4 regions of the Bradyrhizobium sp. CB3481 genome follow, and region 1 is predicted to be linked to each of the others. Evidence: predicted binding sites of a transcription regulator. Region 1 holds the regulator's gene; each other region holds the start of a gene.
What was found. The regulator PhoB, encoded in region 1, activates phosphate uptake and scavenging genes when phosphate is short. The targets are predictions, from matches to a motif close to TGTCATNNANCTGTCAT.
Positions count from the first base shown of each region.

Region 1 (5,935 bases):
TCGAGATCGCCATGCGGCACCTGGTCAAAACCGTCCATCGGTGGGCCAAAACCCTCGAGATATTTGGCGGAGCCGGTGGCGGCGAGCGTCGCCAGGGTGCGGCCGTGGAACGCGCCTTCGAAGGTGACGAGGCGGTAGCGCTCCGGATGTCCCTTGGAAGCGTGATAGCGGCGCACCACCTTGATCACGCCCTCCATCGCCTCGGCGCCGGAATTGCAGAAGAAGACGAGGTCGGCAAAGCTCTGCTCGCAGAGCCGCGCGGCGAGCTTCTCGCCGTCGGGCGACTTGAACAGGTTCGACATGTGCCAGAGTTTTGTCGCCTGCTCCTGCAGCGCCTTGACCAGATGCGGATGGCAATGGCCCAGCGCATTCACCGCGACCCCCGAGGTGAAGTCGAGATAGCGCTCGCCGCTCGTCGAGGTCAGCCAGCAGCCCTCCCCGCGTTCGAAGCCGAGATCGACCCTGGCGAAGACGGGGAGCAGATGCGACGTGGCGCTATTGGTCATGACAATCACTTGAGGTTTGAGACCTGCCTTCAAGACCTGCCGCGGAGCACACGCGTGCCTTGGCGCGAAGTCGGCAACAGCCGGTCTTGCGAAACGAAACGTGCCGCCGCTTAAGGGCGGCACGCGAGAGGTATTCTATGTGGGCGCGGGGCGCTGTCAACACGCCATGGAACGGCCTTTCCTGCAGTGCAAGATGGTGAATCCGTAGGATTGCGGTGTGGTGGAAAACACGCAGTGGAATGCCTAGATGTCAGAACATGTGGACGTCGGGGCGCGGACTCTTGCGCCCGAGTCACGCCATATTGTAGCGTTTGGGCTGTCGGGTACGACATCTCGTGCGGCAGTTTTGATCCCTTAAGAGTCTTTTGTGAAAGCGTAAACGTTCGGGCGCCCATATCGCGCCCGGCGAGGGCTAAGGGATTCTGACCGCAGGGATTTTTGAGACGAATGACATCGCGGGCGCTGCCCCAGGTTGGCCGGCGCGACGCGAAGGGAAGCATACGATGACGGTATTGACCTGGTCCGACGATCGCGTCGAGCAGCTGAAAAAGCTCTGGGAAGCCGGATTATCGGCCAGCCAGATCGCCGCGGAACTCGGCAATGTGACGCGGAACGCCGTGATCGGCAAAGTGCACCGCCTGGGCCTGTCCGGCCGTGCCAAGAGCCCCTCCTCGGCCGCGCCGCGGCAGCGCAAGGCGCGCCCCGCCGCCCAGCAGATGATGCGGGTATCGCGGCCGGTGTCGCGCGGCAACACCGCGCTCGCGCACGCCTTCGAGGTGGAGCTGGAGCCCGATCCGGTTGCCTTCGACAATGTGGTGCCGATGAGCCAGCGCCTGTCGCTGCTCGAACTGAACGAAGCGACCTGCCACTGGCCGGTCGGCGATCCCGCAAGCCCGGAATTCTTCTTCTGCGGCGGCAAGGCGCTCACCGGCCTGCCCTACTGCGCGCACCACTCGCGCATCGCCTACCAGCCCGCTGCCGATCGGCGGCGGCAGCAGCCGAAGACGACGCGGTAAGGGCGGGCGCGCGGGATTATTTCAACGATGTCGTCCCCGCGAACGCGGGGACCCATAACCACCGTTGCGCGTGGTTATGCCTCGCTGGGGCTCCAGCGCATTTCGACAATCGAGATTGGTGGTTATGGGTCCCGGCTCAAAGGCCGGGACGACGGCTGTGTGCGCTAAGAGCAAACTGCCTCAACGACGTCGTCCCTGCGAACGCAGGGACCCATAACCATCGTTGCGCGTGGTTATGCCTCGCTGGGGCTCCAGCGCATTTCGACAATCGAGATTGGTGGTTATGGATCCCGGCTCCTGATGCGCAATTGCGCATATGGGCCGGGACGACGGCTGAGGGTGCGGAGATAGCCGTGGAACGCTACTGCGGCTGCTCCGCCTTCGCGAAGCGATCATCGAGCGCGTAGCCGGCGCCGCGCACGGTGCGGATCGGATCCTGCTCGCGGCCGGGGTTGAGCAGCTTGCGCAGGCGGCCGATGTGGACGTCGACGGTGCGCTCATCGATATAGATATCGCGGCCCCAGACGCTGTCGAGCAGCTGCTCGCGGCTGAAGACGCGGCCGGGATGCTCCAGGAAGAATTCAAGCAGGCGGTACTCGGTCGGGCCGAGGTCGATCTGGCGGCCGGAGCGCGCGACGCGGCGCTTCTCGCGGTCGAGCTCGATGTCGCCATAGGTCAAAACGGTGGCGAGCCGCTCGGGACTGGCGCGCCGCAGCAGGCCCTTCACCCGCGCCAGCAATTCCGGCACCGAGAATGGCTTGACGATGTAGTCGTCGGCGCCGGTCGCAAGACCCCGCACGCGCTCGCTCTCCTCGCCGCGTGCCGTCAGCATGATGATCGGCAGCTGCTTGGTCTCGGGCCGCGCGCGGAGGCGGCGGCACAGCTCGATGCCTGATAGCCCCGGCAGCATCCAGTCGAGCACCACGAGGTCGGGCACCCGTTCCTTCAGCCTTGTATCGGCGTCATCGCCGCGTGCAACGGTTTCGACCTCATAGCCTTCGGCGTCGAGGTTGTAGCGCAACAGCGTGGTCAGCGCTTCCTCGTCCTCGACCACCATGATGCGTGCGCTCATCCTATCATCCTCAGCTATTGGGAATGGTCGCAGCAAACGTCGTCATGTCGCCCTTCGGGCGCTTGTCGAGAATCTGCTGCCCCTCGATCATGTAGAACACGGTCTCGGCGATGTTGGTGGCGTGGTCGCCGATCCGCTCGATGTTCTTGGCGCAGAACATCAGATGGATGCAGAACGAGATGTTGCGCGGATCTTCCATCATATAGGTGAGCAGCTCGCGGAATAGCGAGGTGCAGATGGCGTCGACTTCCTCGTCGCCCTTCCACACCGCCATCGCCGCGGGCAGGTCGTGCGCCGCATAGGCGTCCAGTACTGACTTGACCTGCGACTGCACGAGGTCGGTCATGTGCTCCAGGCCACGCATCAGTTTCAGCGGCTGGAAATCCTTCTCCAGCGCCGCGACGCGCTTGCCCATGTTCTTGGCGAGGTCGCCGATCCGCTCCAGGTCGGTGGCGACGCGCATGGCGCCGACGATTTCGCGCAAGTCGATCGCCATCGGCTGGCGGCGAGCGATGGTCAACACCGCGCGCTCCTCGATCAGATGCTGCAGACGGTCGATCTCGACGTCGGAGGCGACGACCCGCGAGCCGAGGGTGACGTCGCGGCGGACCAGCGCGTCAACGGATTCAGAAATCATGCGCTCGGCGAGGCCGCCCATCTCGGCAACGAGACGGGTCAATTCCTGAAGATCGCTATCGAATGCTTTGGCAGTGTGTTCGGAACCCATCTCTGTCTCCTCAACCGAACCGGCCGGTGATGTAGTCCTGCGTACGTCGATCGCCGGGCGAGGTGAAAATCTTGTTGGTGTCGTCGAATTCGATCAGTTCGCCAAGATACATGAAAGCGGTCTTGTCGGAGACGCGCGCCGCCTGCTGCATGTTATGGGTGACGATGGCGATGGTGTAGTCCTCCGACAGTTCCTGGATCAGTTCCTCGATCTTGGCGGTTGAGATCGGGTCGAGCGCCGAGCACGGTTCGTCGAACAGGATCACCTCTGGCCGGACCGCGACGGTGCGCGCGATGCATAGGCGCTGCTGCTGGCCGCCGGACAGCGACAGGCCGCTGGCATTGAGCTTGTCCTTGACCTCGTTCCACAGCGCGCCGCCGCGCAGTGCCTTCTCGACGCGGTCGTCCATCTCGGACTTCGAGATCTTCTCATAGAGGCGGATGCCGAAGGCGATGTTCTCGTAGATCGTCATCGGGAACGGCGTCGGCTTCTGGAACACCATGCCGACGCGGGCGCGCAGCAGATTGAGGTCGAGCTTGGGATCGAGGATGTTGGTCTGGTCGAGCAGCAGCTGGCCGGTGGCGCGCTGGCCGGGATAGAGATCGTACATCCGGTTGAAGATACGCAGCAGCGTGGACTTGCCGCAACCGGACGGGCCGATAAAGGCGGTGACGCGGTTGGTGCCGAGCGTCAGGTTGATGTTTTTCAGCGCGTGGTGCTCGCCATAATAAAAGTTGAGGCCACGCACCGTCACCTTCGGCGCGGCGTCCGGCAGCGGCATCTGTGAAACGGGACCGCTCGCGTTACTCACGGATACGGACAGTTCGGTCATTTGGATGTCCTCTCGGCGCCAAGGATGCGCGCGCCAACATTCAGGGCCAATACGGTAAGCGTGATCAGGAGCGCCCCGGCCCAGGCCAGCTGCTTCCAGTAGGCATAGGGACTCTGCACGAAATTGTTGATGGTGACCGGCAGGTTCGCCATCGTCTTGGTGAGGTCGAGGCTGAAGAACTGGTTCGACAGCGCGGTGAACAGCAGCGGCGCGGTTTCGCCGGCGACGCGGGCGGTGGCAAGCAGCACGCCGGTAATCAGGCCGGCGCGGGCGGCGCGGTAGGCGATGCGCCGGATCACCAGCGAGCGGGGCATACCGAGCGCGGACGCGGCCTCGCGCAGCGGATTGGGCACCAGTCCCAGCATGTCCTCGGTGGTGCGCACCACCACGGGGATCACGATCACGGCGAGCGCGAGGCAACCGGCGATCGCCGAGAAACCGCGCATCGGCACCACGACCGCGCCGTAGATGAACAGGCCGATGATGATCGACGGCGCACTAAGCAGGATGTCGTTGATGAAGCGGATCACCGAGGTCAGCTTGTCGTGCTTGCCATATTCGGCGAGATAGGTGCCCGCGAACAGGCCGAGCGGCGCACCGATGCCGACGCCGATCGCTGTCATGATGATCGAGCCGATGATGGCGTTGCGCAGTCCGCCCTCGGTCGATCCGGGCGGCGGCGTGTCCTGGGCGAAGACGGCGAGATTGAGCCCGGTGAGGCCGTTGTAGAACAGCGTGAACAGGATCAGCGCCAGCCAGGTGACGCCGAATGCCGCGGCGCCCAGGCACAGGAACTTGATGACGATATTCTTGCGGCGGCGGGAAGCGTAGATCGCGTTCATGTCAGTTGCCCGCCTTCTTTTCCAGACGCATCAGCATCAGCCGCGCGGCGGCCAGCACGAAAAACGTCAGGATGAACAGGAGCAGGCCTAGCAGGATCAGGCCGGACTGGTGCAGCCCGTCGCTCTCGGCGAATTCGGAAGCGATCGCCGCCGAGATCGTGGTGCCCGGCGCGAAGATCGAGGACTGGATCTTGAACGAGTTGCCGATGATGAAGGTCACTGCCATGGTCTCGCCGAGCGCACGGCCGAGCGCCAGCATGATGCCGCCGATCACGCCGACCCGCGTATAGGGAATGACGACGTTGCGGACGACTTCCCAGGTGGTGCAGCCGACGCCGTAGGCCGCTTCTTTCAGGACCGGCGGCACCGTCTTGAAGACGTCGACCGAGATCGAGGTGATGAAGGGCAGCACCATGATGGCGAGGATCAGCGAGGCGTTGAACAGGCTGAGATAGGATGGGGGGCCGGCGAAGATCGCGCCCAGCACCGGCACGCCGTCGAACAGGTTGATCATGAGCGGCTGGAAGGTGTTGGCCAGGAACGGGCCGAGCACGAAGAAGCCCCACATGCCGTAGATGATCGAGGGAATGCCGGCGAGCAGCTCGACCGCAAGGCCGATCGGGCGGCGCAGCCATAGCGGACAGATTTCGGTGAGAAACACCGCAATGCCGAGCCCGACGGGAATCGCGATCATCATCGCGATGACGGAGGTGATCAGCGTGCCGTAGACCGGGCCAAGCGCGCCCAACACCGGCGGATCGGCCGACGGTGCCCAGCGCTGGGTCGTGAGGAATGCCAGGCCGTATTCGCGCAGCGCCGGCCAGGCGCCGACGATCAGCGAGAGGATGATGCCGCCGAGGATGAGCAGGACCGAGATCGCGCAGATGCGCGTGATCCAGTAGAAGGTGACGTCGCCGACCTTGAACGCGCTCAGGGCCCT
Region 1 is NZ_CP121647.1:703,420-709,354, reverse strand. Features, by position in the region: gene QA643_RS03320 (aspartate aminotransferase family protein) at 1-506, opposite strand, end outside; gene QA643_RS03315 (GcrA family cell cycle regulator) at 1,010-1,522, shown strand; gene phoB (phosphate regulon transcriptional regulator PhoB) at 1,884-2,594, opposite strand; gene phoU (phosphate signaling complex protein PhoU) at 2,605-3,321, opposite strand; gene pstB (phosphate ABC transporter ATP-binding protein PstB) at 3,332-4,153, opposite strand; gene pstA (phosphate ABC transporter permease PstA) at 4,150-4,995, opposite strand; gene pstC (phosphate ABC transporter permease subunit PstC) at 4,997-5,935, opposite strand, start outside.

Region 2 (5,935 bases), 3.9 Mb from region 1:
AGGAGCATCTCGTAAAGCAGGCCTTCGCGCACGCCGAAGGTCGAGAACACGATTTCCTTGGGACGGCCGATGCGGATGATGTATTCGAGCACCAGCGCGGCATAGGTCAGTAGCGGGCGCCGGGCATCCGCAACCACTTCGATGTCAGCGAGCATGTTGGCGGCGGCAAGCCGGCGCAGACGTCTGGCGAAATCGAGCGCGTCGGAAGCCGGTATCGAATAGCCGTGCATCACGCGCAGCGGATAACCGCTCTGCACGATGTGGATGCGCGCCAGCGCGCGCCAGGTGCCGCCGACCGCATAGAAGGTGCGACCACTGCCGGCCTTGAGTTGGGCGACGCCGGACAGCGCGTCGCGAACGATGCGCTCGGCGCGCTTCAAGGATTTGTCCGAGAGGTCCTGCAGCGCCAGGCTTCCGAGCGGCAGCGTGACGCCGCTGTGGACGCGGGTGTTCTGCACGTCGATCAGTTCGAGTGAACCGCCGCCGAGGTCGCCGACAATGCCGTTGGGATTGTGGATGCCGGAGACGACGCCGAGCGCGGATAGTTTGGCCTCGCGTGGTCCCGACAGGATCTGAATGCGCGCGCCGCAGATGCGCTCGGCCTTGGCGATGAAGTCCGGGCCGTTCTTGGCGTCGCGGCAGGCGGCGGTCGCGATCGCGAACACGCGGCCGACCTGCTGAATCCTGCACAGCGCCCGGAACCGCCGCAGCGCGGTCAGCGCCTTGGTGACGGCGTCTTCCGCCAACAGGCCGGTGCTCTGCACCTCGCGGCCGAGGCCGCACAACGCCTTCTCGTTGAAGATGGTGACGAGGCTGCGCGCCATCGTCTCATAGACGACGAGACGAACCGAGTTCGAACCGATGTCGATGACGGCGACGCTGGAAGCGCGCTTGCGCGGCCGCTTCACGGCCGCGGCCCCTTAAGACGATTGCTGACGCTCGTTGCGGCGCGTGAGGCGGCGCGGCGAGGATTCCTTGAGAGACTTTCCACGACCAGACAGGCTCGGATTCGTCATGAAATAATTGTGCAGGTTGAACGGCTCTTCGCCTTTCGCGGCCTTCATACGCGTTGACGACCCATCCGGCAACAACTGCCAGCTCTGCTCGGTATCCTTCAGGTTCGCGACCATGATCTGTTCGAGAACCTGCTGATGTACCGTGGGATTTTGCAGCGGACAGAGCACCTCGACGCGGCGGTCGAGGTTTCGCGGCATCATGTCGGCGGAGGAGATATACACAGCCGCCTTGGGGCCGGGCAGGCCTTGACCCATGCCAAAGCAGTAGATGCGGCCGTGCTCCAGGAAGCGGCCGATCACCGATTTGACGCGGATATTGTCTGACAGGCCGGGCACGCCGGGCCGCAGGCAGCAGATGCCGCGCACCACCAGCTCGATCGACACGCCGGCTTGGGAAGCCTCGTACAGCGCGTCGATGATGTCGGGGTCGACCAGCGAATTCATCTTCATCCAGATCGCGCCGGGCTTGCCGTGCCGGACGTGATTGGTCTCGCCCCTGATGTGTTCGATGATGCGCTTGCGCAGCGTCAACGGCGACACGGCCATGCGCTCGATGTCGCTGGGCTCTGCATAGCCGGTGATATAATTGAACACCCGGGCCGCATCGCGGCCGATGATCGGGTCCGAGGTGAAGTATGACAGGTCGGTGTAGATGCGCGCGGTGACCGGATGATAATTGCCGGTGCCGGTATGCACATAGGTCGTGAGGTTGCCGCCCTCGCGCCGCACCACCATCGACAGCTTGGCGTGTGTCTTCAGTTCGAGGAAGCCGTACACGACCTGCACGCCGGCGCGTTCGAGGTCGCGCGCCCAGCGGATATTGGCCTCTTCGTCGAACCGCGCCTTCAATTCGATCAGCGCCGTCACCGACTTGCCGGCCTCAGCTGCCTCGGCTAGGGCGCGCACGATCGGCGAATTGTTCGAGGTGCGATAGAGCGTCTGCTTGATGGCGACGACGTCGGGATCGCGCGCGGCCTGCTGCAGGAACTGCACGACGACGTCGAAGGATTCGTAAGGGTGATGGACGATCAGGTCCTTCTGCCTGATCGCAGCGAAGATGTCGCCGCCATGGTCTCGCACCCGCTCGGGGTGGCGCGGCACGTAAGGCGTGAATTCGAGGTCGGGACGGTCGAGCCGCGTGAGCTGCGAGAGCTCGTTCATCGCCAGCACGCCGTCGACCAGGAAGACCTCGTCATCCGCCGCCGCAAGCGCCTGCCGCACAAAGGCACACAGTGCTTCCGGCATCTTGGCTTCCATCTCCAGGCGGATCACCGAACCGCGCCGGCGACGCTTCAGCGCAGTCTCGAACAGGCGAACCAGATCTTCGGCCTCTTCCTCGATTTCGAGTTCGGAGTCTCTGATAATGCGGAAGGCGCCCTGGCCCTTCACCGTGTAGCCGGGGAACAGGCGGCCGATGAACAGGCCGGTGGCCTGCTCCAGCGGGATCAGGTGCACGGCGCCATCCTTGCCCGCAGGCATGCGGATGAAGCGGTCGATCTTGCCGGGCATGCGGATCAGCGCGTTCATCGCCTTGCCGTCTGACGTACGCGACAATTGCAGGGCGATGGTGAAGCCGAGGCTCGGAATGAACGGGAAGGGGTGCGCGGGATCGATCGCGAGCGGCGTCAGCAGCGGGAAGATGTTGTGGAGGAAGTGATCCTCCAGCCAGCTCCGCTCCGCCTTGGTGAAGTCGTGGCCGTCGACCAGCTTGATGCCGGTGTCCGACAGCGTCGTGCGCAGGTCGCGCCAGATCGCCTGCTGGTCGGAGGCGAGTTCCGAGACCGTCTTGTTGATCAGGGCGAGCTGCTCGGACGGCGTCAGCCCATCGGGGCTGCGTTCGGCAATGCCTTCGCGGACCTGCGCCTTGATACCGGCGACGCGGACCATGAAGAACTCGTCAAGGTTATTGGCAGAAATCGACAGGAAGCGGACCCGCTCCAGCACCGGGTGGCCGGGATTGACCGATTCCTCGAGCACGCGGCGGTTGAAATGCAGCCAGGACAGCTCGCGGTTAATGAAGCGCTCCGGGCTGGCGGCGATCGCGGGAACTGTCTCGGCAGGCGTCTCTTTTTCTTTTATTTCAATAACTTGTGCCGATTCCATGAGGCTTTGATCCATCTCGGGCGAGGACGCAGACGCTTAAATCAGGGATGCGTCGACACCATGTGATATTCCGATGACGTTTCAATGACATTGATGTTCCGCCCAAATCCACCGTCAAGGCGGCGGCAGGCAGCACGGGATACCGCTCAGATGTTGCGCAGGAGTTCCACGGCCAGGGCCCGGGTAACCGGCCGGCCGAGCCGCAGCGCCTCGGTATCCAACAGCTCGACCGCCTGACGGGCGGCGGCGTAGGAGCGCTCGATCCGGCTGACGAGGTAGCTGACGACCGTTTCGTCGATGCTCATTTGCCGGTCGGCGCAGAATTTGACGATCAGGCCGCGCAGCAGGAGATCATCGGGCGGCGACAGCGACACCACGGGTACGGCGCGCAGGCGGGAACGGAGATCGCGCAGCTCGATCTCATAGGCCGACGGCGGAACGCGCGCTGTGATCAGGATATAGGCCGCATCCTCCCGCGCCAGGTTCAGGAGATGAAATATCGCGCGTTCGTCGAAGTCGGCGGGTTTGAGGTCTTCGACCACCAGCGCTCCGGTAGCCAGCGCACCCGGCACGGAAGTGGGGTTCAGCGCATGTGCCGCCGTCGAACGCGCGCCGGCCTGTTCGGCCCAAATCGCCGCAAGGTGACTCTTGCCGGAGCCTTCCGGTCCCACCAGCAGCATGACGCGGTTCGGCCAGTCCGGCCAGCTTTCAATCAGCGCGAGCGCGGCCTCGTTGGCCGGACCTTCCAGGAAATTGTCGCGGGTCAGGCTCTCCGCATGCGGCAGCGCGAAGGCAAGCTGACGAGGTTGAACGCGAACTGCCACGCAGGTCTCCAGGCCGGAATCTTTGGGCATTCATAGCGTTTTCAAGCGAAATGGCTACCGGGTGGCGTGAAGAAAACGCATCAAAATAACAGAAGAAGCTAGCGCGCTTCGATCGTGCTCATGTGCCGCACCCATTCGACGAGATAGAGCGAGACGGAAGCCAAGGTAAAGACCGTGACGAATCCCATCAGGATCACGTCATAAGGCGCCGGCCTGAAATCGAAGCCGAGCGAGGCCAGCACCAGCGCCGCGAACGCCACCTGCGCCACGGTGTTGAGCTTCGAGACCATCAGCGGTTTCATCGCGACCGGCTTGTCGAGCAGCCATGACACGATCACCGCGGCGACGATCATGATGTCCCGGGACACCACAAGGATGACCAGCCAACGCGGCACCGCGCCCCAGATGCCGAGCGCGACGAAGATGGACACCAGCAGAGCCTTGTCGGCGAGCGGGTCGAGCAGGGCGCCGAGCTCGCTCGACATGTTGAAGCGCTTGGCGAGGAAACCGTCGATGGCATCGCTGACCCCGGCAATGACGAAGATCGCGAAGGCAATTTCCATCTGGCTGGACACGATCGCCCAGACGATGACCGGCACCAGAATGATGCGCCCCAGCGTAATGATATTCGGAATACTCAACTCGGTCGCTTCCCGGCTCCCGGCCTTAGATCCGGCCCCTGGCGGGTTCTGCCGGTTCTTATCTACATAGTATATGCGCTGGGCCCTTGCGAGCCATTGCAGGATCGCTGAATTCCTCGTAACCAGCCGTCATCATACTGGAATTTGGGCATGAACGACCGCAAAAACGGGCTCACTTACGCCGATTCGGGGGTCGACATCGACGCCGGCAACCGCCTCGTCGATCTCATCAAGCCGATGGTGCGCGCCACCGCGCGGGCCGGCGCCGACGCCGAAATCGGCGGTTTCGGCGGCCTGTTCGACCTCAAGGCCGCGGGCTTCAAGGACCCGGTGCTGGTGGCGGCGACGGACGGCGTCGGCACCAAGGTCAAGATCGCGATCGAGACCGGCCTGCATGGCGGCATCGGCATCGATCTCGTGGCGATGTCGGTCAATGATCTCGTCGTGCAGGGCGCGGAACCCTTGTTTTTCCTGGATTATTTTGCCTGCGGCAGGCTCGATCCGGAGGCCGCGGCGGCCATTGTGGCCGGCATTGCCGAGGGCTGCCGCGAATCCGGCTGCGCCCTGATCGGCGGCGAGACCGCGGAAATGCCGGGGCTCTACAAGGACGGCGATTACGACCTCGCGGGCTTTGCGGTCGGAGCGGCCGAGCGCGGTACGCTGCTGCCCAGCGGCGATATCGCCGCGGGCGATGCCGTGATCGGGCTGACCTCGTCGGGGGTTCACTCCAACGGCTTCTCGCTGGTCCGCAAGATCGTGGAGCACTCGCGGATTGCCTGGGATGCGCCGGCGCCGTTCTCGCCGGTCATGACGCTCGGCGGCGCGCTGCTGACGCCGACGCGGCTCTATGTGAAGTCGTGCCTGCGCGCGATCCGCGAGACCGGCGCGATCAAGGGCCTCGCCCATATCACCGGCGGCGGCTTCACCGACAACATTCCGCGCGTGCTGCCGAAGCATCTCGGCGTCGGCATCGACCTGGCGCGGCTGCCGGTGTTGCCGGTGTTCAAATGGCTGGCGGAGCTGGGCGGCATCGCCGAGTTCGAACTACTCCGCACCTTCAACTGCGGCATCGGCATGATCGCGATCGTCAGGGCGGATGCGGTCGAGCAGGTGACGGAAATCCTGACCGCAAGCGGCGAGACCGTCGCGCTGCTCGGCGAAGTGATCCCGGCCACGGGCGAGCATCGCGTGGTCTATAACGGCCACCTCGATCTCGCGCAATGAAAGCTCGTGTCGCCATCCTGATCTCCGGGCGCGGGTCGAACATGGCCGCGCTGATCGACGCGGCGACGGCCGCGGACTTTCCGGCCGAGATCGCCACTGTGATTTCCAACCGGGCCGATGCGGCCGG
Region 2 is NZ_CP121647.1:4,600,242-4,606,176, reverse strand. Features, by position in the region: gene ppx (exopolyphosphatase) at 1-908, opposite strand, end outside; gene QA643_RS22425 (RNA degradosome polyphosphate kinase) at 921-3,119, opposite strand; gene QA643_RS22420 (DnaA/Hda family protein) at 3,266-3,943, opposite strand; gene QA643_RS22415 (CDP-alcohol phosphatidyltransferase family protein) at 4,042-4,584, opposite strand; gene purM (phosphoribosylformylglycinamidine cyclo-ligase) at 4,735-5,808, shown strand; gene purN (phosphoribosylglycinamide formyltransferase) at 5,805-5,935, shown strand, end outside.
Region 2: a site for PhoB is predicted at 3,193-3,209, ahead of QA643_RS22425 (RNA degradosome polyphosphate kinase). Genes of this name have one in related genera too.

Region 3 (5,935 bases), 2.8 Mb from region 1:
ATGCACCGACGATCGGAAGGATGCGTCCTGGCTCGGGATGTCCTTCATCCGCGACATGAAGCGCGACGGATTGAAATACGAGAACGGCAACGTGCTCGATCCGCGCGATGGCAAGATCTACAAGGCCAAGATGACGCTCAGTGCCGATGGACAGACGTTGACGATGCGCGGCTATCTCGGCATCTCGCTGCTCGGCAGGGATGAGGTCTGGACGCGATTGCCGGACACGGAGCTAGCCCAGGTCGATCCCGCGATCATCGCAAAATATCTGCCGGCGCATGCCGCGGCGATGAAGCCGCCCACGGTTCCGGCGAAGACGCCTGCGGTCAAGAAGGCTGTCACCCCGGCGCCAGCACCTGCTGCGCCGGCGCCCGCGCGCTAATTGAGTCCGGTTCTGCCGGGTGGCCGCGGCACGTCCGGCGCCACCGGGATCGGCGCAGCCGGCTGCGAGGTGACTTCAGGCACGGCCGCATCGAGCTGCAGCACGGCGGCGGCGGCCGGCACCGCGGCGTCAGCCATCGCGGCGTGGCCCTCGGCGCTCGGATGCACCGCGCCGCCATAGACTGCCGACAGCACGCCCCAGGTCGCGTCATGGATATCGGACGGCTGCTGCGACGTCGGCAGGCCCTGCGGATAGGTCATCGCGGCGAAGTAGCTGTCATTGGCATCGCGGATCCAGCGGGCGCGCGGCAGATAGGCGCGATACTCGCCGGCGCTGCGGCCGCACAGCATCGGCTGGCTCGCGGCCGTGACGATATCGGAATCGAAACTGTCGCCCCTCGCCGAGAAGCACTGCCGGTCGAATTCGGGATCGTTTTCGGCGCGCGCGCAGAAGCCGTGGTTGGCAAAGGCCATCTGGTGGCCGTCGACGAAGGTCATGCGGTCGGCGCGCGGATTGCGGCACAGGATGCCGCCCTCGCAAAGCGCCAACGCCCGCAGCTGCGGCAGGAATTCGTTTTCGACGAAACTGGAGACGGCGGCGAGGCGCTGCGGCTGCGCGTTGAAGGAGGGATGAATGTCGAAGCCGGCGCGTCCGCCCGGGCAGGGCGCGCCGCCATTGGCCAGCGTCGGATTGGCGTAGGCAGTGTAGACGACCCGTGACAGGTCGCCGCCGACAAGGGGCTTGAGCGCCTCGCGAAGCTTGGCAAAGCCCTGCGGCAGGTCCCGCGCCATCGCACTGCGTGCATCGTCCACAGAGGCCATCACGCCGCTGCGCCGGAACAGCGTGCGCTCGGTCGCGGTATCCACGATGACGTCGGCGACGAGGCCTGAAAAATAGATGTCGTTGGCGCCGATCGACAGCAGCACCAGATCGAGCTGGCGATCCGCTTGCCGGCGTTTTGCGGCGCCAACGGCTTCACGCAGCTCGGCGAGTTGCCCGTTGACCGTGCCCTGGCACGCGCCGCTGCCGGATTTCGACGGCAGGCAGTCGCGGGCGCGCTGCGAGCCGAACAGGCCATCGGCGATGGTGGCGCCGGTGCAGGCCAGCGGCAGATAGGTCACGGCGATGTGCGGATATCGGATGGCGAGCGCCAGCGCCGTGCGCGTCTGGTAGCTGTAGAGCGAGCGGTGACAGGCCGGGTTGAACCAGAGCGCGCTTTGCCGTTGCCAGACTGCGAGCGAATCGGGCGCCTCGCAGGCGCGTCCGCCCTTATAGCCCGCGCGGCTCGGCCGATAATATTGCGCAGCCGCCGTTCCGAGATAGGAGCGGAAGCAAAAGCCTTCATCGGCGAGCGCCACCGGCCGGTCCGGATTGCCTTCGCCGGAAGCGATGCTGTCGCCGAGGCCGGCAATGAAGATGTCGCGCACCGCGATCTCGGTGAAGACGCGCTGGCTGCCTTCCGAGCTCGATACGTCGGCGGTCACCACCGTGGTGCGGCCGTAACGGACGCGGAGGTTGACCGGCTCGGCGCAGTCGAAGGCGGACGTCTGCGGGCCGTCGCCATCATCGACCGTCCACGCGCAGGTCGCGCCGACCGGCACGGGTCCGGTCAGGCGGATCACGACAGGATGATCGATCGGTGTCAGGTAGCTTTCCTTGACGTTGTCGCGCGTGCAGGGCTCGCTGACGCGGCCGGCGAGATCGATGCAGAGGCGGTTCACGGTGTTGCGCGCCCAGCCGCGGCCGTCGCTCTGAATCGCCAATGCCTGCTCGGAAGCCAGCACGCTGCGGCCGCGCCCGGTCTCGGCGTGCAGCAGGAAATCCCGCTCCTCGCGGAACAGGCGGAAGCGGTTGCGCACTTCCCAGGAAATCTGCAGCGGCCCGTAGCCGCCGGCGGTCTGGGCTTGCGCCGCGGACGTGAACGCGCCTGATAGCGCGCCGGCAATCAGCGCAGCCGACAGCATCAAAGTAGAGAAAATTCCAGCCATGGCGCCGTTTGACGTTAGCGGTAAGGCAGAAATAAGAGAATGAGGCAGCTTCGCCACAAAAGACCAGCCGCCGCAGATAACGACGCCGTTACCGGCTCACGGCTGCCGGCCTTTGATCATCTGCCGCACCCGAGCCTTGGCGGTACAGGCCTGGGCGAGCCGGCGGCGTTCCTGCCAGGGTTGTATCAGACTGAGCCAGACTTCGCGCGCTCCCATGATCGAAATCGAGATGCCGAACGGGATCAGGAAGTACAGGATCCGGAATACGACCAGTGTCGCCAGCAACTCTTCCCTGCCGAACTGCGGCAGCGCCACCAGCATCGCGGCGTCGAATACGCCGATGCTGCCGGGCGCGTGGCTGGCAAAGCCGAGCAGGGTTGCGAGGATGAAGACCACCGCCAGCGACACGAAGTCGATATACGGCGTCATCGGCATCAACAGATACATGGCGAGGGCGCAGAAGCCGAGATCGACCACGCCGATCAGGACCTGCAGCAGCGTCAATCGGGCGGAGGGCAGCACGACCTTCCAGCCGTTCTGCCCGAGCTCGCGCCGCCCTTCGCCCGTGAGCAGCCAAACGAAATAGGCGCCGATGCCGGCGAGGCAGCCAAGGGCAATCAAGCGGTTCATGGCTGACGGCAGCAAGTCCATCGCCGATGCAGCCTCGGGGTGCCAGGCCATGCCGATACCGAGCACGAACAGATTGCCGAGCCAGAAGGTCAGCCCCGACAGAAAGCAGATTTTGGCGACGTCGATCGCGGTCAGGCCGTAGTCCGAATAGATCCGGAACCGGATCGCGCCGCCGGTAAAGACGGTGGCACCGATGTTGTGACCGATGGTGTAGCTGGTGAAGCTCGACATCGCCGCGATGCGATAGGGAACGTGGTTCTTGCCAATGGTTCGCAGCGCGAAGAAATCATAAAGGGTCAGTGTGCAAAATGCGCCGACCACGCACAGCGCCGCCAGCGCGATGCGATGCGGGGCGATGTCGGTCAGGGCCGTGAGAATAACCCCGGTGTCGACCCCCTTGAGGGTGCGCACCAGATGGGTGATCGCAAGCGCTATGATGAGAAGACTCGCGGCGATTCCCAGCCGTTTCCAGCCAATCTTCTCCTTGAAGCCACGCCGGAGCGCGGTCAGCAGCCGATGCATTCATCCTCCCGGCGGGGCGGCAAAACATAGAGATGGGCCTGTCACGCAAGCGACAGTCGACGGTCAGAGGCACCGTGCGCGAAATCCATAAGCCAAAATCGGGCCCTTGTGCAGCCCTTGACAAACATGGCTTTTGGCTTCGTTCGACGCCTTTGTCATACGCCCCACATATGTCGCCACGTTAACGATTTTGAGTCGCAAGGAGGTCCGTTCCGCGGGCCGTTTTTGCCGCAGTTTCCCGCTCGTTCCATCGCGGCGTTTTCGAGGCCTTAGGAACATCCTTTTCGGGGGCCGGTTAGTTTCTGATCAGCATCGAACAGCGAGCGCGCCGTGCCGGGCAGGACAGCTGCGCCTTGCGTGTTCCCCCAACAAAGGATCATGGCAATGGGACTCTTCACCAAAGACATCAAGACGATGAACGACCTGTTCGTCCATCAGTTGCAGGACATCTATTACGCCGAGAAACAACTTGTGAAAGCGCTGCCGAAAATGGCGGAAAAGGCTACCGACAAGCAGCTGAAGCAGGGCTTTTTGAGCCATCTCGATGAAACCAAGACGCATGTGCAGCGTCTCGAAGAAATCTTTCGCATGCACGGCGCCCAGGCGAAGGCGGTCGATTGCCCGGCGATCGACGGCATCATCGAGGAAGCCGACGATGTGGCCGGCGAGATCGCGGACAAGGATGTGCTGGATGCTGCGTTGATCAATGCAGCGCAAGCCGCCGAGCACTATGAAATCACCCGCTACGGCAGCCTGATCGCATGGGCGCGGCAGCTCGGGCGCAACGACTGCGCCGCCATCCTGCAGCAGACGCTCGATGAGGAAAAGACGGTCGACAAGAAGCTGACCTCGCTGGCCGAGGGCAAGGTCAACCTGCGCGCCGCAAGCTGATCGCTCGCCCGCGTTGAGACAAAAAGCCGCGCGAGGGCCTCTTCCCTGCGCGGCTTTTTCGCGCCAGCGGCCGGCTGCACCCACACTTCGAGCTTTGACGAAGTGTTTTGTTGAAACGGACACCAAATTAACGGCGTTGCCCCCTGAAGGGTGAAGCCATGACAAACCTATCTTCCGGATTGAGACCGGTTCCGGCGGGCGGAGCGTCGACCCGTTCCGAGGCCGCGCCGATGGCGAGCAGGTTCGCAGCGTCGCTGACGCTCGCCGCGATGAGTCTCGGCTATGGCGTCGTTCAGCTCGACGTCACCATCGTCAATACCGCCCTCAATGCCATCGGCATTTCGCTCGGCGGGGGCGTTACCGAACTGCAATGGGTGGTGAGCGCCTACACCATCGCCTTTGCGGCTTTCATATTGACGGCCGGCGCGCTCGGCGATCGGATCGGCGCCAAGCGGGTGTTCATGGCGGGCTTTGCCATGTTCACGGCGGCCTCGGTGGCCTGCGCGCTGGCGCCCAATGCCACGGTGCTGATCCTGGCGCGCTGCGTTCAGGGATTGGCCGCGGCCATTCTGGTGCCGAATTCACTGGCGCTGCTCAGCCATGCCTATGGGGAAGAAAAGGCGCGCGGGCGCGCCGTCGGCATCTGGGCCGCGGGCGCCAGCCTTGCGCTAACGGCCGGTCCGTTCGTCGGCGGCGCGCTGATCGCGCTGGTCGGCTGGCGCTCAATCTTCCTCGTCAATCTGCCGATCGGCCTTGCCGGCCTGTACCTCGCCTGGCGTTTTGCCGACGAGACGACGCGAACGGCGGAACGCGAGATCGACTTGCCTGGCCAGATCGCCGCGATCGTGGCGCTCGGCTCGCTCGCCGGCGCGATCATCGAGGCCGGCTCATTGGGCTGGAATCATTCGCTCGTGATCGCAGGTTTCGCCGTGGCTGCGGCCTTTGCGGCCCTGTTCGTATGGCGCGAAGCGCGAGCGGCGCAACCGATGCTGCCGCTCGCATTATTCAGAAACCGGATGTTTGCTCTGACATCGCTGATCGGCCTGCTGGTCAATGTCGCGATCTACGGATTGATCTTCGTGCTCAGTCTCTACTTTCAGCAGATCAACGGATTGTCGGTATTCATGACCGGGCTCGCGTTTGTGCCGATGATGGGCGCGGTGCTGCCGGTCAATCTGATCGCCCCGCGGCTGGCCGAACGTATCGGTGCGCCGGCCACGATTGCGGTCGGTGCGCTGCTCTCGGCAGCCGGATGTCTTGCGATGCTCGGAATCGAGGCCGGCACCAGCTACTGGTTGATCTGCCTGCAATTGATCGCGCTGAGCACCGGTCTCGGATTGCTGGTGCCGCCATTGACATCGACGCTGCTCGGCAGCGTGGAAAAATCGCGTTCGGGCGTGGCCGCAGGCGTGCTCAACGCGACCAGGCAAACCGGCAGCGTGCTTGGCGTCGCCTTGTTCGGCTCACTGGTCGGCCGCTCCGGTGCGTTCATGGGCGGCCTGCACGCCTCGCTGGGGATTTC
Region 3 is NZ_CP121647.1:5,971,685-5,977,619, reverse strand. Features, by position in the region: gene QA643_RS29245 (DUF2147 domain-containing protein) at 1-382, shown strand, start outside; gene QA643_RS29240 (hypothetical protein) at 379-2,370, opposite strand; gene QA643_RS29235 (YbhN family protein) at 2,467-3,522, opposite strand; gene QA643_RS29230 (ferritin-like domain-containing protein) at 3,907-4,413, shown strand; gene QA643_RS29225 (MFS transporter) at 4,644-5,935, shown strand, end outside.
Region 3: a site for PhoB is predicted at 3,676-3,692, ahead of QA643_RS29235 (YbhN family protein). Genes of this name have one in related genera too.

Region 4 (5,935 bases), 2.2 Mb from region 1:
CCGTGTGTAGCCAAAACCCGAATTCCGGCATGCGGAACAGAATTAGCCCGCAAGCCGGCCCGAAGCCGGGATTTGCACAACGCCCCTCGTTCGGCAAGGGTGCGCGACGAAAGACGCATGGGTGGGCTATTTCACTGAGCGAAATTGACCGCTATTGAAATCGCTGGCGCGCAAGCTGCGGCGAAAATCAAGATCATGTGGGGGTGCGATGGTAAGGGCGTTGCGACAATGGCTGGATGCTCACGAGCTGCCTGCGATCATCGCCGCCGTGCTTGGCGTGGTTATTGCGCTCTCCGTGCTGATGGTAGTCGGCGGCTATCTCGTTGTGAGGCCCTGAGGCCGCGCCTCAGATGTGCTGCGCCATGATCTGGCCGGGCCGCGCATCCGGACGCGGTTCGATATCGACCGACCAGAGATCGCTGTTGTCGACATCCTTCAACGTCACCGTCATCACCTCGGTCTTGCCGTCGATGTCGACGCGGCCGAAGAACTGCATGCCGTAACAGGGCGCGAGGTTCTCGCCGCTGCAGCCCTTCTGGAACATCGCCTTCGGGCCGAACGTATCGTCGAGCGGGGCCGGCGCCCAGGTGCCGGCATGCAGCGGACCACTGACGAACTCCCAGAACGGCTCGAAATCCTGGAAGACGGCACGGTTCGGATCGTAATGATGCGCGGCGGTATAGTGCATGTCGGCCGTCAGCCAAACGATGTTGCGGATGCCAGCGCGCTTCACGAACGACAGCAGATCGGCAATCTCGTGCTCGCGCCGCTCCGGCGGGCCGTTGCCGAGCGCGATGGCGTCCTCGCTGACGAGGCCGATCGGCATGTCGGCGGCGATCACCTTCCAGGTGGCGTTGGATGCGACCAGTTCGCGCTTCAGCCAAGCCAGTTGCGCCGCGCCGAGGATGCAGGCCCCGCTCTGGTCGCCCTTGTTGAAGGTGGAATCGCGGTAGCTGCGCATGTCGATCATGAAGACGTCGAGCAGCGGGCCGTAGGCAATCTTGCGGTAGATCCGGTCATCCTCTTGCGCTGCTACGGCGCGCATCGGCATGAACTCATGGAACGCGCGGCGCGCCCGCGCCACCAGCAGCGAAGAGCCGTCCTCGGCATAGCCGGTCCCGTCGGCCGTGCCGACCGGCGCCCAGTCGTTGGTCACCTCATGATCGTCCCATTGCGCGAACAGGGGGACGGCGGCATGGAAGGCGCGAAAGTTCTGGTCGAGCCAGTTGTATTTGTAGTTGCCGCGGAACTGCGCGAGCGTTTGCGCGACCACGGATTTTTCCTCGGTGACGATGTTCCGCCAGGTCCCGCCATCCGGCAGCTTCAATTGCCGCTCCACCGGACAGTCCGCATAGATGTGGTCGCCGGAATGGATGAAGAAGTCCGGACGGTTGTCGAGCATGGTGCGGTAAGTCCGCATCCCGCCACGGCTTTCGTCGATGCCCCAGCCCTGCCCGGTGGTATCGCCAGACCAGGCGAACGACACTGAGCTGCGCGCCACAGGCGCGGTGCGGAAATGCCCGAGTTGCATCTCGCCTGCGAGCCCCTGCCCATCGATGTCTTCGAATCGCACGCGATAGAAAATGTCCTGCCCGGGCGGCAGGCCGTCGAGCAGCGCCTTGGAAGTAAAATCCTGGTCTGGCATCGCGTTGGCGGAAGCGGTTGAAAGGATGCTGCTGAAATTCTCCGATGTCGAACACTCCACCTGCATGCGGGCGGCGCGGTCAGCGCGTGCCCAGATCACGGCGGAATGATCCGAGACGTCACCCGATTGAATGCCGCTCGTGATCAGCGGCCGGTCGGCGGCGCGGCTAAGATAGGGTCTGGCGAGACTGCCGAGACCGGTGACGGCGCATGTTGCGGCGGAGCGGACCAGTAATTGACGCCGGTTCAGGCTTTGCCCGGCGCGAATCGCAATCGGCATCGAAGCACCCTCGTCGAATCACGACGACGGTGTGCCCGAGCAATTTGAATGCTGGCCGAAGGTTTTACGACAGGTGGATGAAGGTGAAGATGAGTAGGATGGGTAGAGCGCAGCGAAACCCATCATGGCTCCGCGCAAATGATTGATGGGTTTCGCTGCGCTCTACCCATCCTACGAAATGCTACCGCTGCCAGTCGCAGATGCCGCCTGAATTGCACGGCCAGGTCTGGATCCGCGTATCGCGCGCCTGGGCGTCGAGCGGATTGGAGTGGCGACGCGCCAGCTTGGTGCGGGCCATGCCGCGTGGCTTCTCGGCGCGCGTCTGCGCGACCTGCACCTTGCGCTCCGGAGTTTTACGGACAACCACGCGCTCGGTCTTCACCGGCTTGCGATCGGTTCGCGCTTCGATGCGGACGGGCGCGAATTGCGTCTCCGGACCGAGCCGCTTTGGTGAGAGCAGAGCGCTCGAAGGATCGAGGCTGAACAGTTCGCCCGCGCGATACTCATCCGCCAGCGCGGCGCTGCCCGACATCAGGAGCCCCGTGCAAAGCACAGCCGCAAAAGCGCTTTTCAGGACCATCAGCGGTCTCCTGAAATCCAATCAAAAACTGAAGAACAGGCATCATGTAGGAAGCCGGCCGGATAATTCCAGCCGGTTCCTGCCGCAGGGTCAGCGATGCGTGATCCCCGCTGTGGAAAAGTTCACGTGCCGGATGAAGATCGCTACTCGGCCGCCTGCGCCACCGGCTGGCCGATCGCCGCTTCCAGCCGTGCGCACTCAGCGCGGTATTTGGCGACATTAGCTTCCTTAATATGGCCGTAGCCGCGAACCAGTTCCGCGGATTTCGCTAGCGCTACTAGCCGCGGCCAATCATACGGTTTGGCCCGGTCGAGCTGACGGAAGATCATCGCGGAATATTCACCCGGCAGCACACGCTCCATCCGCCGCTCGGCGGTGTAGCCGAACGGATCGAGCCTGGTGCCGCGCAGGAACTTGAAGTGGGTGAGGAGCTCGAAGGCGGTGAAAATCCACGGGCCGAACTCGCGCTTTTGCAGGCGCCCGGTCACCGCATCGCGCGTCGCCAATAGCGGCGGCGCCAGGCTGACCTTGACGCCCGGCTGGCCGTCGAACTGGTCCCTCAAAGACTTTGCGAACTCGCCGTCGGAATAGAGCCGGGCGACTTCGTATTCGTCCTTGTAGGCCATCAGCTTGAACAGGCCCTTGGCGAAGGCTTCAGTGAGTTCATGCGAGCCCGGCGCGGCCTTGGCCTCCGCCACCCTGATACGCTCGACCTCGGCGAGGTAGCGTTTCGAATAGGCCTCGTCCTGATAGTCAGTCAGGAACTTGGCGCGGAAAGCGATGCTCTCATCGAGCGTCCGCCTGGCCGGCGCCGCGCCCGAACTCTTGAAGCGTGCCGCGCTGACGACGCGCGGCAGGTCGTGGGCCGCGAGCCGGCCCCAGGAGAAAGCGAGCTTGTTCATCTCGATCGCCGCGCCGTTGAGGTCGATCGCCTTCATGATCGCCGCCAGCGACAGCGGGATGGCGCCGCGCTGGAACGCAAAGCCGAGCATGAACGCGTTGGTAGCGATACTGTCGCCCATCAGCGCGGTGGCAAGCCCGGTCGCATCGAGAATGTCGAGATCAGAGGCGCTGACGGCCTCATTGAGCGTATCCCGCATCGTCCCCGCCTCGAAATCGATGTCGGGGTTGATGACGAAGCTTGCGGTCGGCAGCAGGTCGGCATTGACGATCGCCCGCGTCACGCCGCGCTCGGCCCGACTCAGCGCCGGAATGCTGGTGGCGACGACGATGTCGCAGCCGAGGATCAGATTGGCACCGCCGGGCGCGATGCGCACGGTGGAGAGATCATCCGCAACAGGCGCGATGCGGACGTGGCTCATCACCGCGCCGTTCTTCTGCGACAATCCCGTAAAGTCGAGGGTCGAACACGCCCTGCCCTCGACATGCGCGGCCATGCCGAGCAGCGCGCCGATGGTAATGACGCCGGTGCCGCCGATGCCGGTGACGAGGATGTTGTAGGCGCCGTCGAGCGCCGGCACCGTCGGCGTCGGCAAATCGGCGAACAGCGCCGACGGATCGGCCGCCGCGCGGTCCGCCTTGCGCAGCTTGCCGCCATGCACGGTGACGAAGCTTGGGCAAAAGCCTTCGATGCAGGAAAAGTCCTTGTTGCAGTTCGACTGGTCGATCCGCCGCTTGCGGCCGAACTCGGTCTCCAGCGGCTGCACCGAGACACAGTTGGAGGCCTGCGAACAGTCGCCGCAGCCCTCGCAGACGCGCTCGTTGATGAAGATGCGCTTCGGCGGGTCCGGATAGAGCCCGCGCTTGCGGCGGCGGCGCTTTTCTGCAGCACACGTCTGGTCGTAGATCAGAACCGTGAGGCCCTTGACCTCGCGCAGCTCCCGCTGCACTGCGTCGAGCTCGCGGCGGTGATGGATGGTTGCCCGTGGCGGGAAATAGTTCGCCGGATATTTGTCGGGATCGTCGGAGACGATGACGAGTCGCTTGGCGCCTTCCGCCGCCACCTGATGGGCGATCTGCGACACCGTCAGCCCGCCTTCGGCCGGCTGGCCACCGGTCATTGCCACCGCGTCGTTATACAGAATCTTGTAGGTGATGCTGACACCGGACGCCGCCGCCGCACGAATCGCCAGCAGGCCGGAATGGGTGTAGGTGCCGTCGCCGAGATTCTGGAACACGTGCGGTTCGCTGGTGAATGGCGCCTGCCCGATCCAGCTCACGCCTTCGGCGCCCATATGCGAGATTGTCTGCGTCCGGCGGTTCGGTACCGAGAGCGCCATGCCGTGACAGCCGATGCCGGCCATAGCGCGGCTGCCCTCAGGAATTTTGGTCGAGGTGTTGTGCGGGCAGCCCGAGCAGAAATACGGCGTGCGCTGCAGTTTTGCCGCACCGATGCCTTCCGCGGGACGATCGAACGCCTCCAGCTTGGCCAGACGCTGCTCCAGCGCCGGGCTGCGATGGCCGACCTTGCGCAGCCGCGACACGACGGCCGCCGCGACCATGGTCGGCGTCAGCTCGCCTTCGCTCGGCAGCAACATGGCGCCCGTCTCGTCGCGCTTGCCGACCACGGAAGGCCGTTTTGAGGCATCCGTATTATAAAGGATGCGAACCAGTTGATCCTCGATGAAGCCGCGCTTCTCCTCGACGACAAGCACATCCTGCAGGCCTTCGGCGAACGCCCTTACTCCGGACTCTTCCAGCGGCCAGGTCAGCGCGACCTTGTAGATCCGCAGGCCCAGCGCCTGCGCCTCGGCATCTGATATGCCGAGATCGGCCAGCGCCTGGCGGAGATCGAGATAGGCCTTGCCGGTCGCCATGATGCCGAGCCGTGCCGGCTTCGAATCCAGCACGATGCGGTCGAAGCGGTTGGCGCGCGCGAAGGCCGCAACCGCCTGCATCTTCGGCCCGTGCAGCCGCCGCTCCTGCTCCATCGGCGCATCCGGCCAGCGGATCGAAAGCCCGCTGGGCGGCATCTCGAAATCATCGGGCGTAATGATCCTGATCCGATCGGGATCGCTGACAATCGAGGCCGAGCTTTCCACCGTCTCCGAAATCGCCTTGAAGCCGACCCAGCAGCCGGAATAGCGCGACAGCGCAAAGCCCAAAATGCCGAGATCGAGATAGTCCTGCAGGGTTGCGGGGTTGACGACCGGCATCAACGCCGCGGCGAACACCTGCTCGCTCTGATGCGCTAGCGTCGAGGACTGGCAGCCATGATCGTCGCCGGCGAGCGCAATCACGCCGCCGTTCGGCGAAGTGCCGGCCGAGTTGGCATGTTTGAGCGCGTCGACGGAGCGGTCGACGCCGGGCCCCTTGCCGTACCAGATGCCGAACACGCCATCGACCTTGGCGCCCGGGAACATGCCAACCTGCTGGCTGCCCCACACCGCGGTTGCCGCCAGATCCTCATTGAGGCCCGGCGAGAATTCGATGTCATGCTGCTTGAGGAAGGATTTTGCGCGCCACAGCGC
Region 4 is NZ_CP121647.1:6,498,418-6,504,352, forward strand. Features, by position in the region: gene QA643_RS31500 (alkaline phosphatase D family protein) at 347-1,924, opposite strand; gene QA643_RS31505 (hypothetical protein) at 2,106-2,504, opposite strand; gene QA643_RS31510 (indolepyruvate ferredoxin oxidoreductase family protein) at 2,648-5,935, opposite strand, start outside.
Region 4: a site for PhoB is predicted at 1,991-2,007, ahead of QA643_RS31500 (alkaline phosphatase D family protein). Genes of this name have one in related genera too.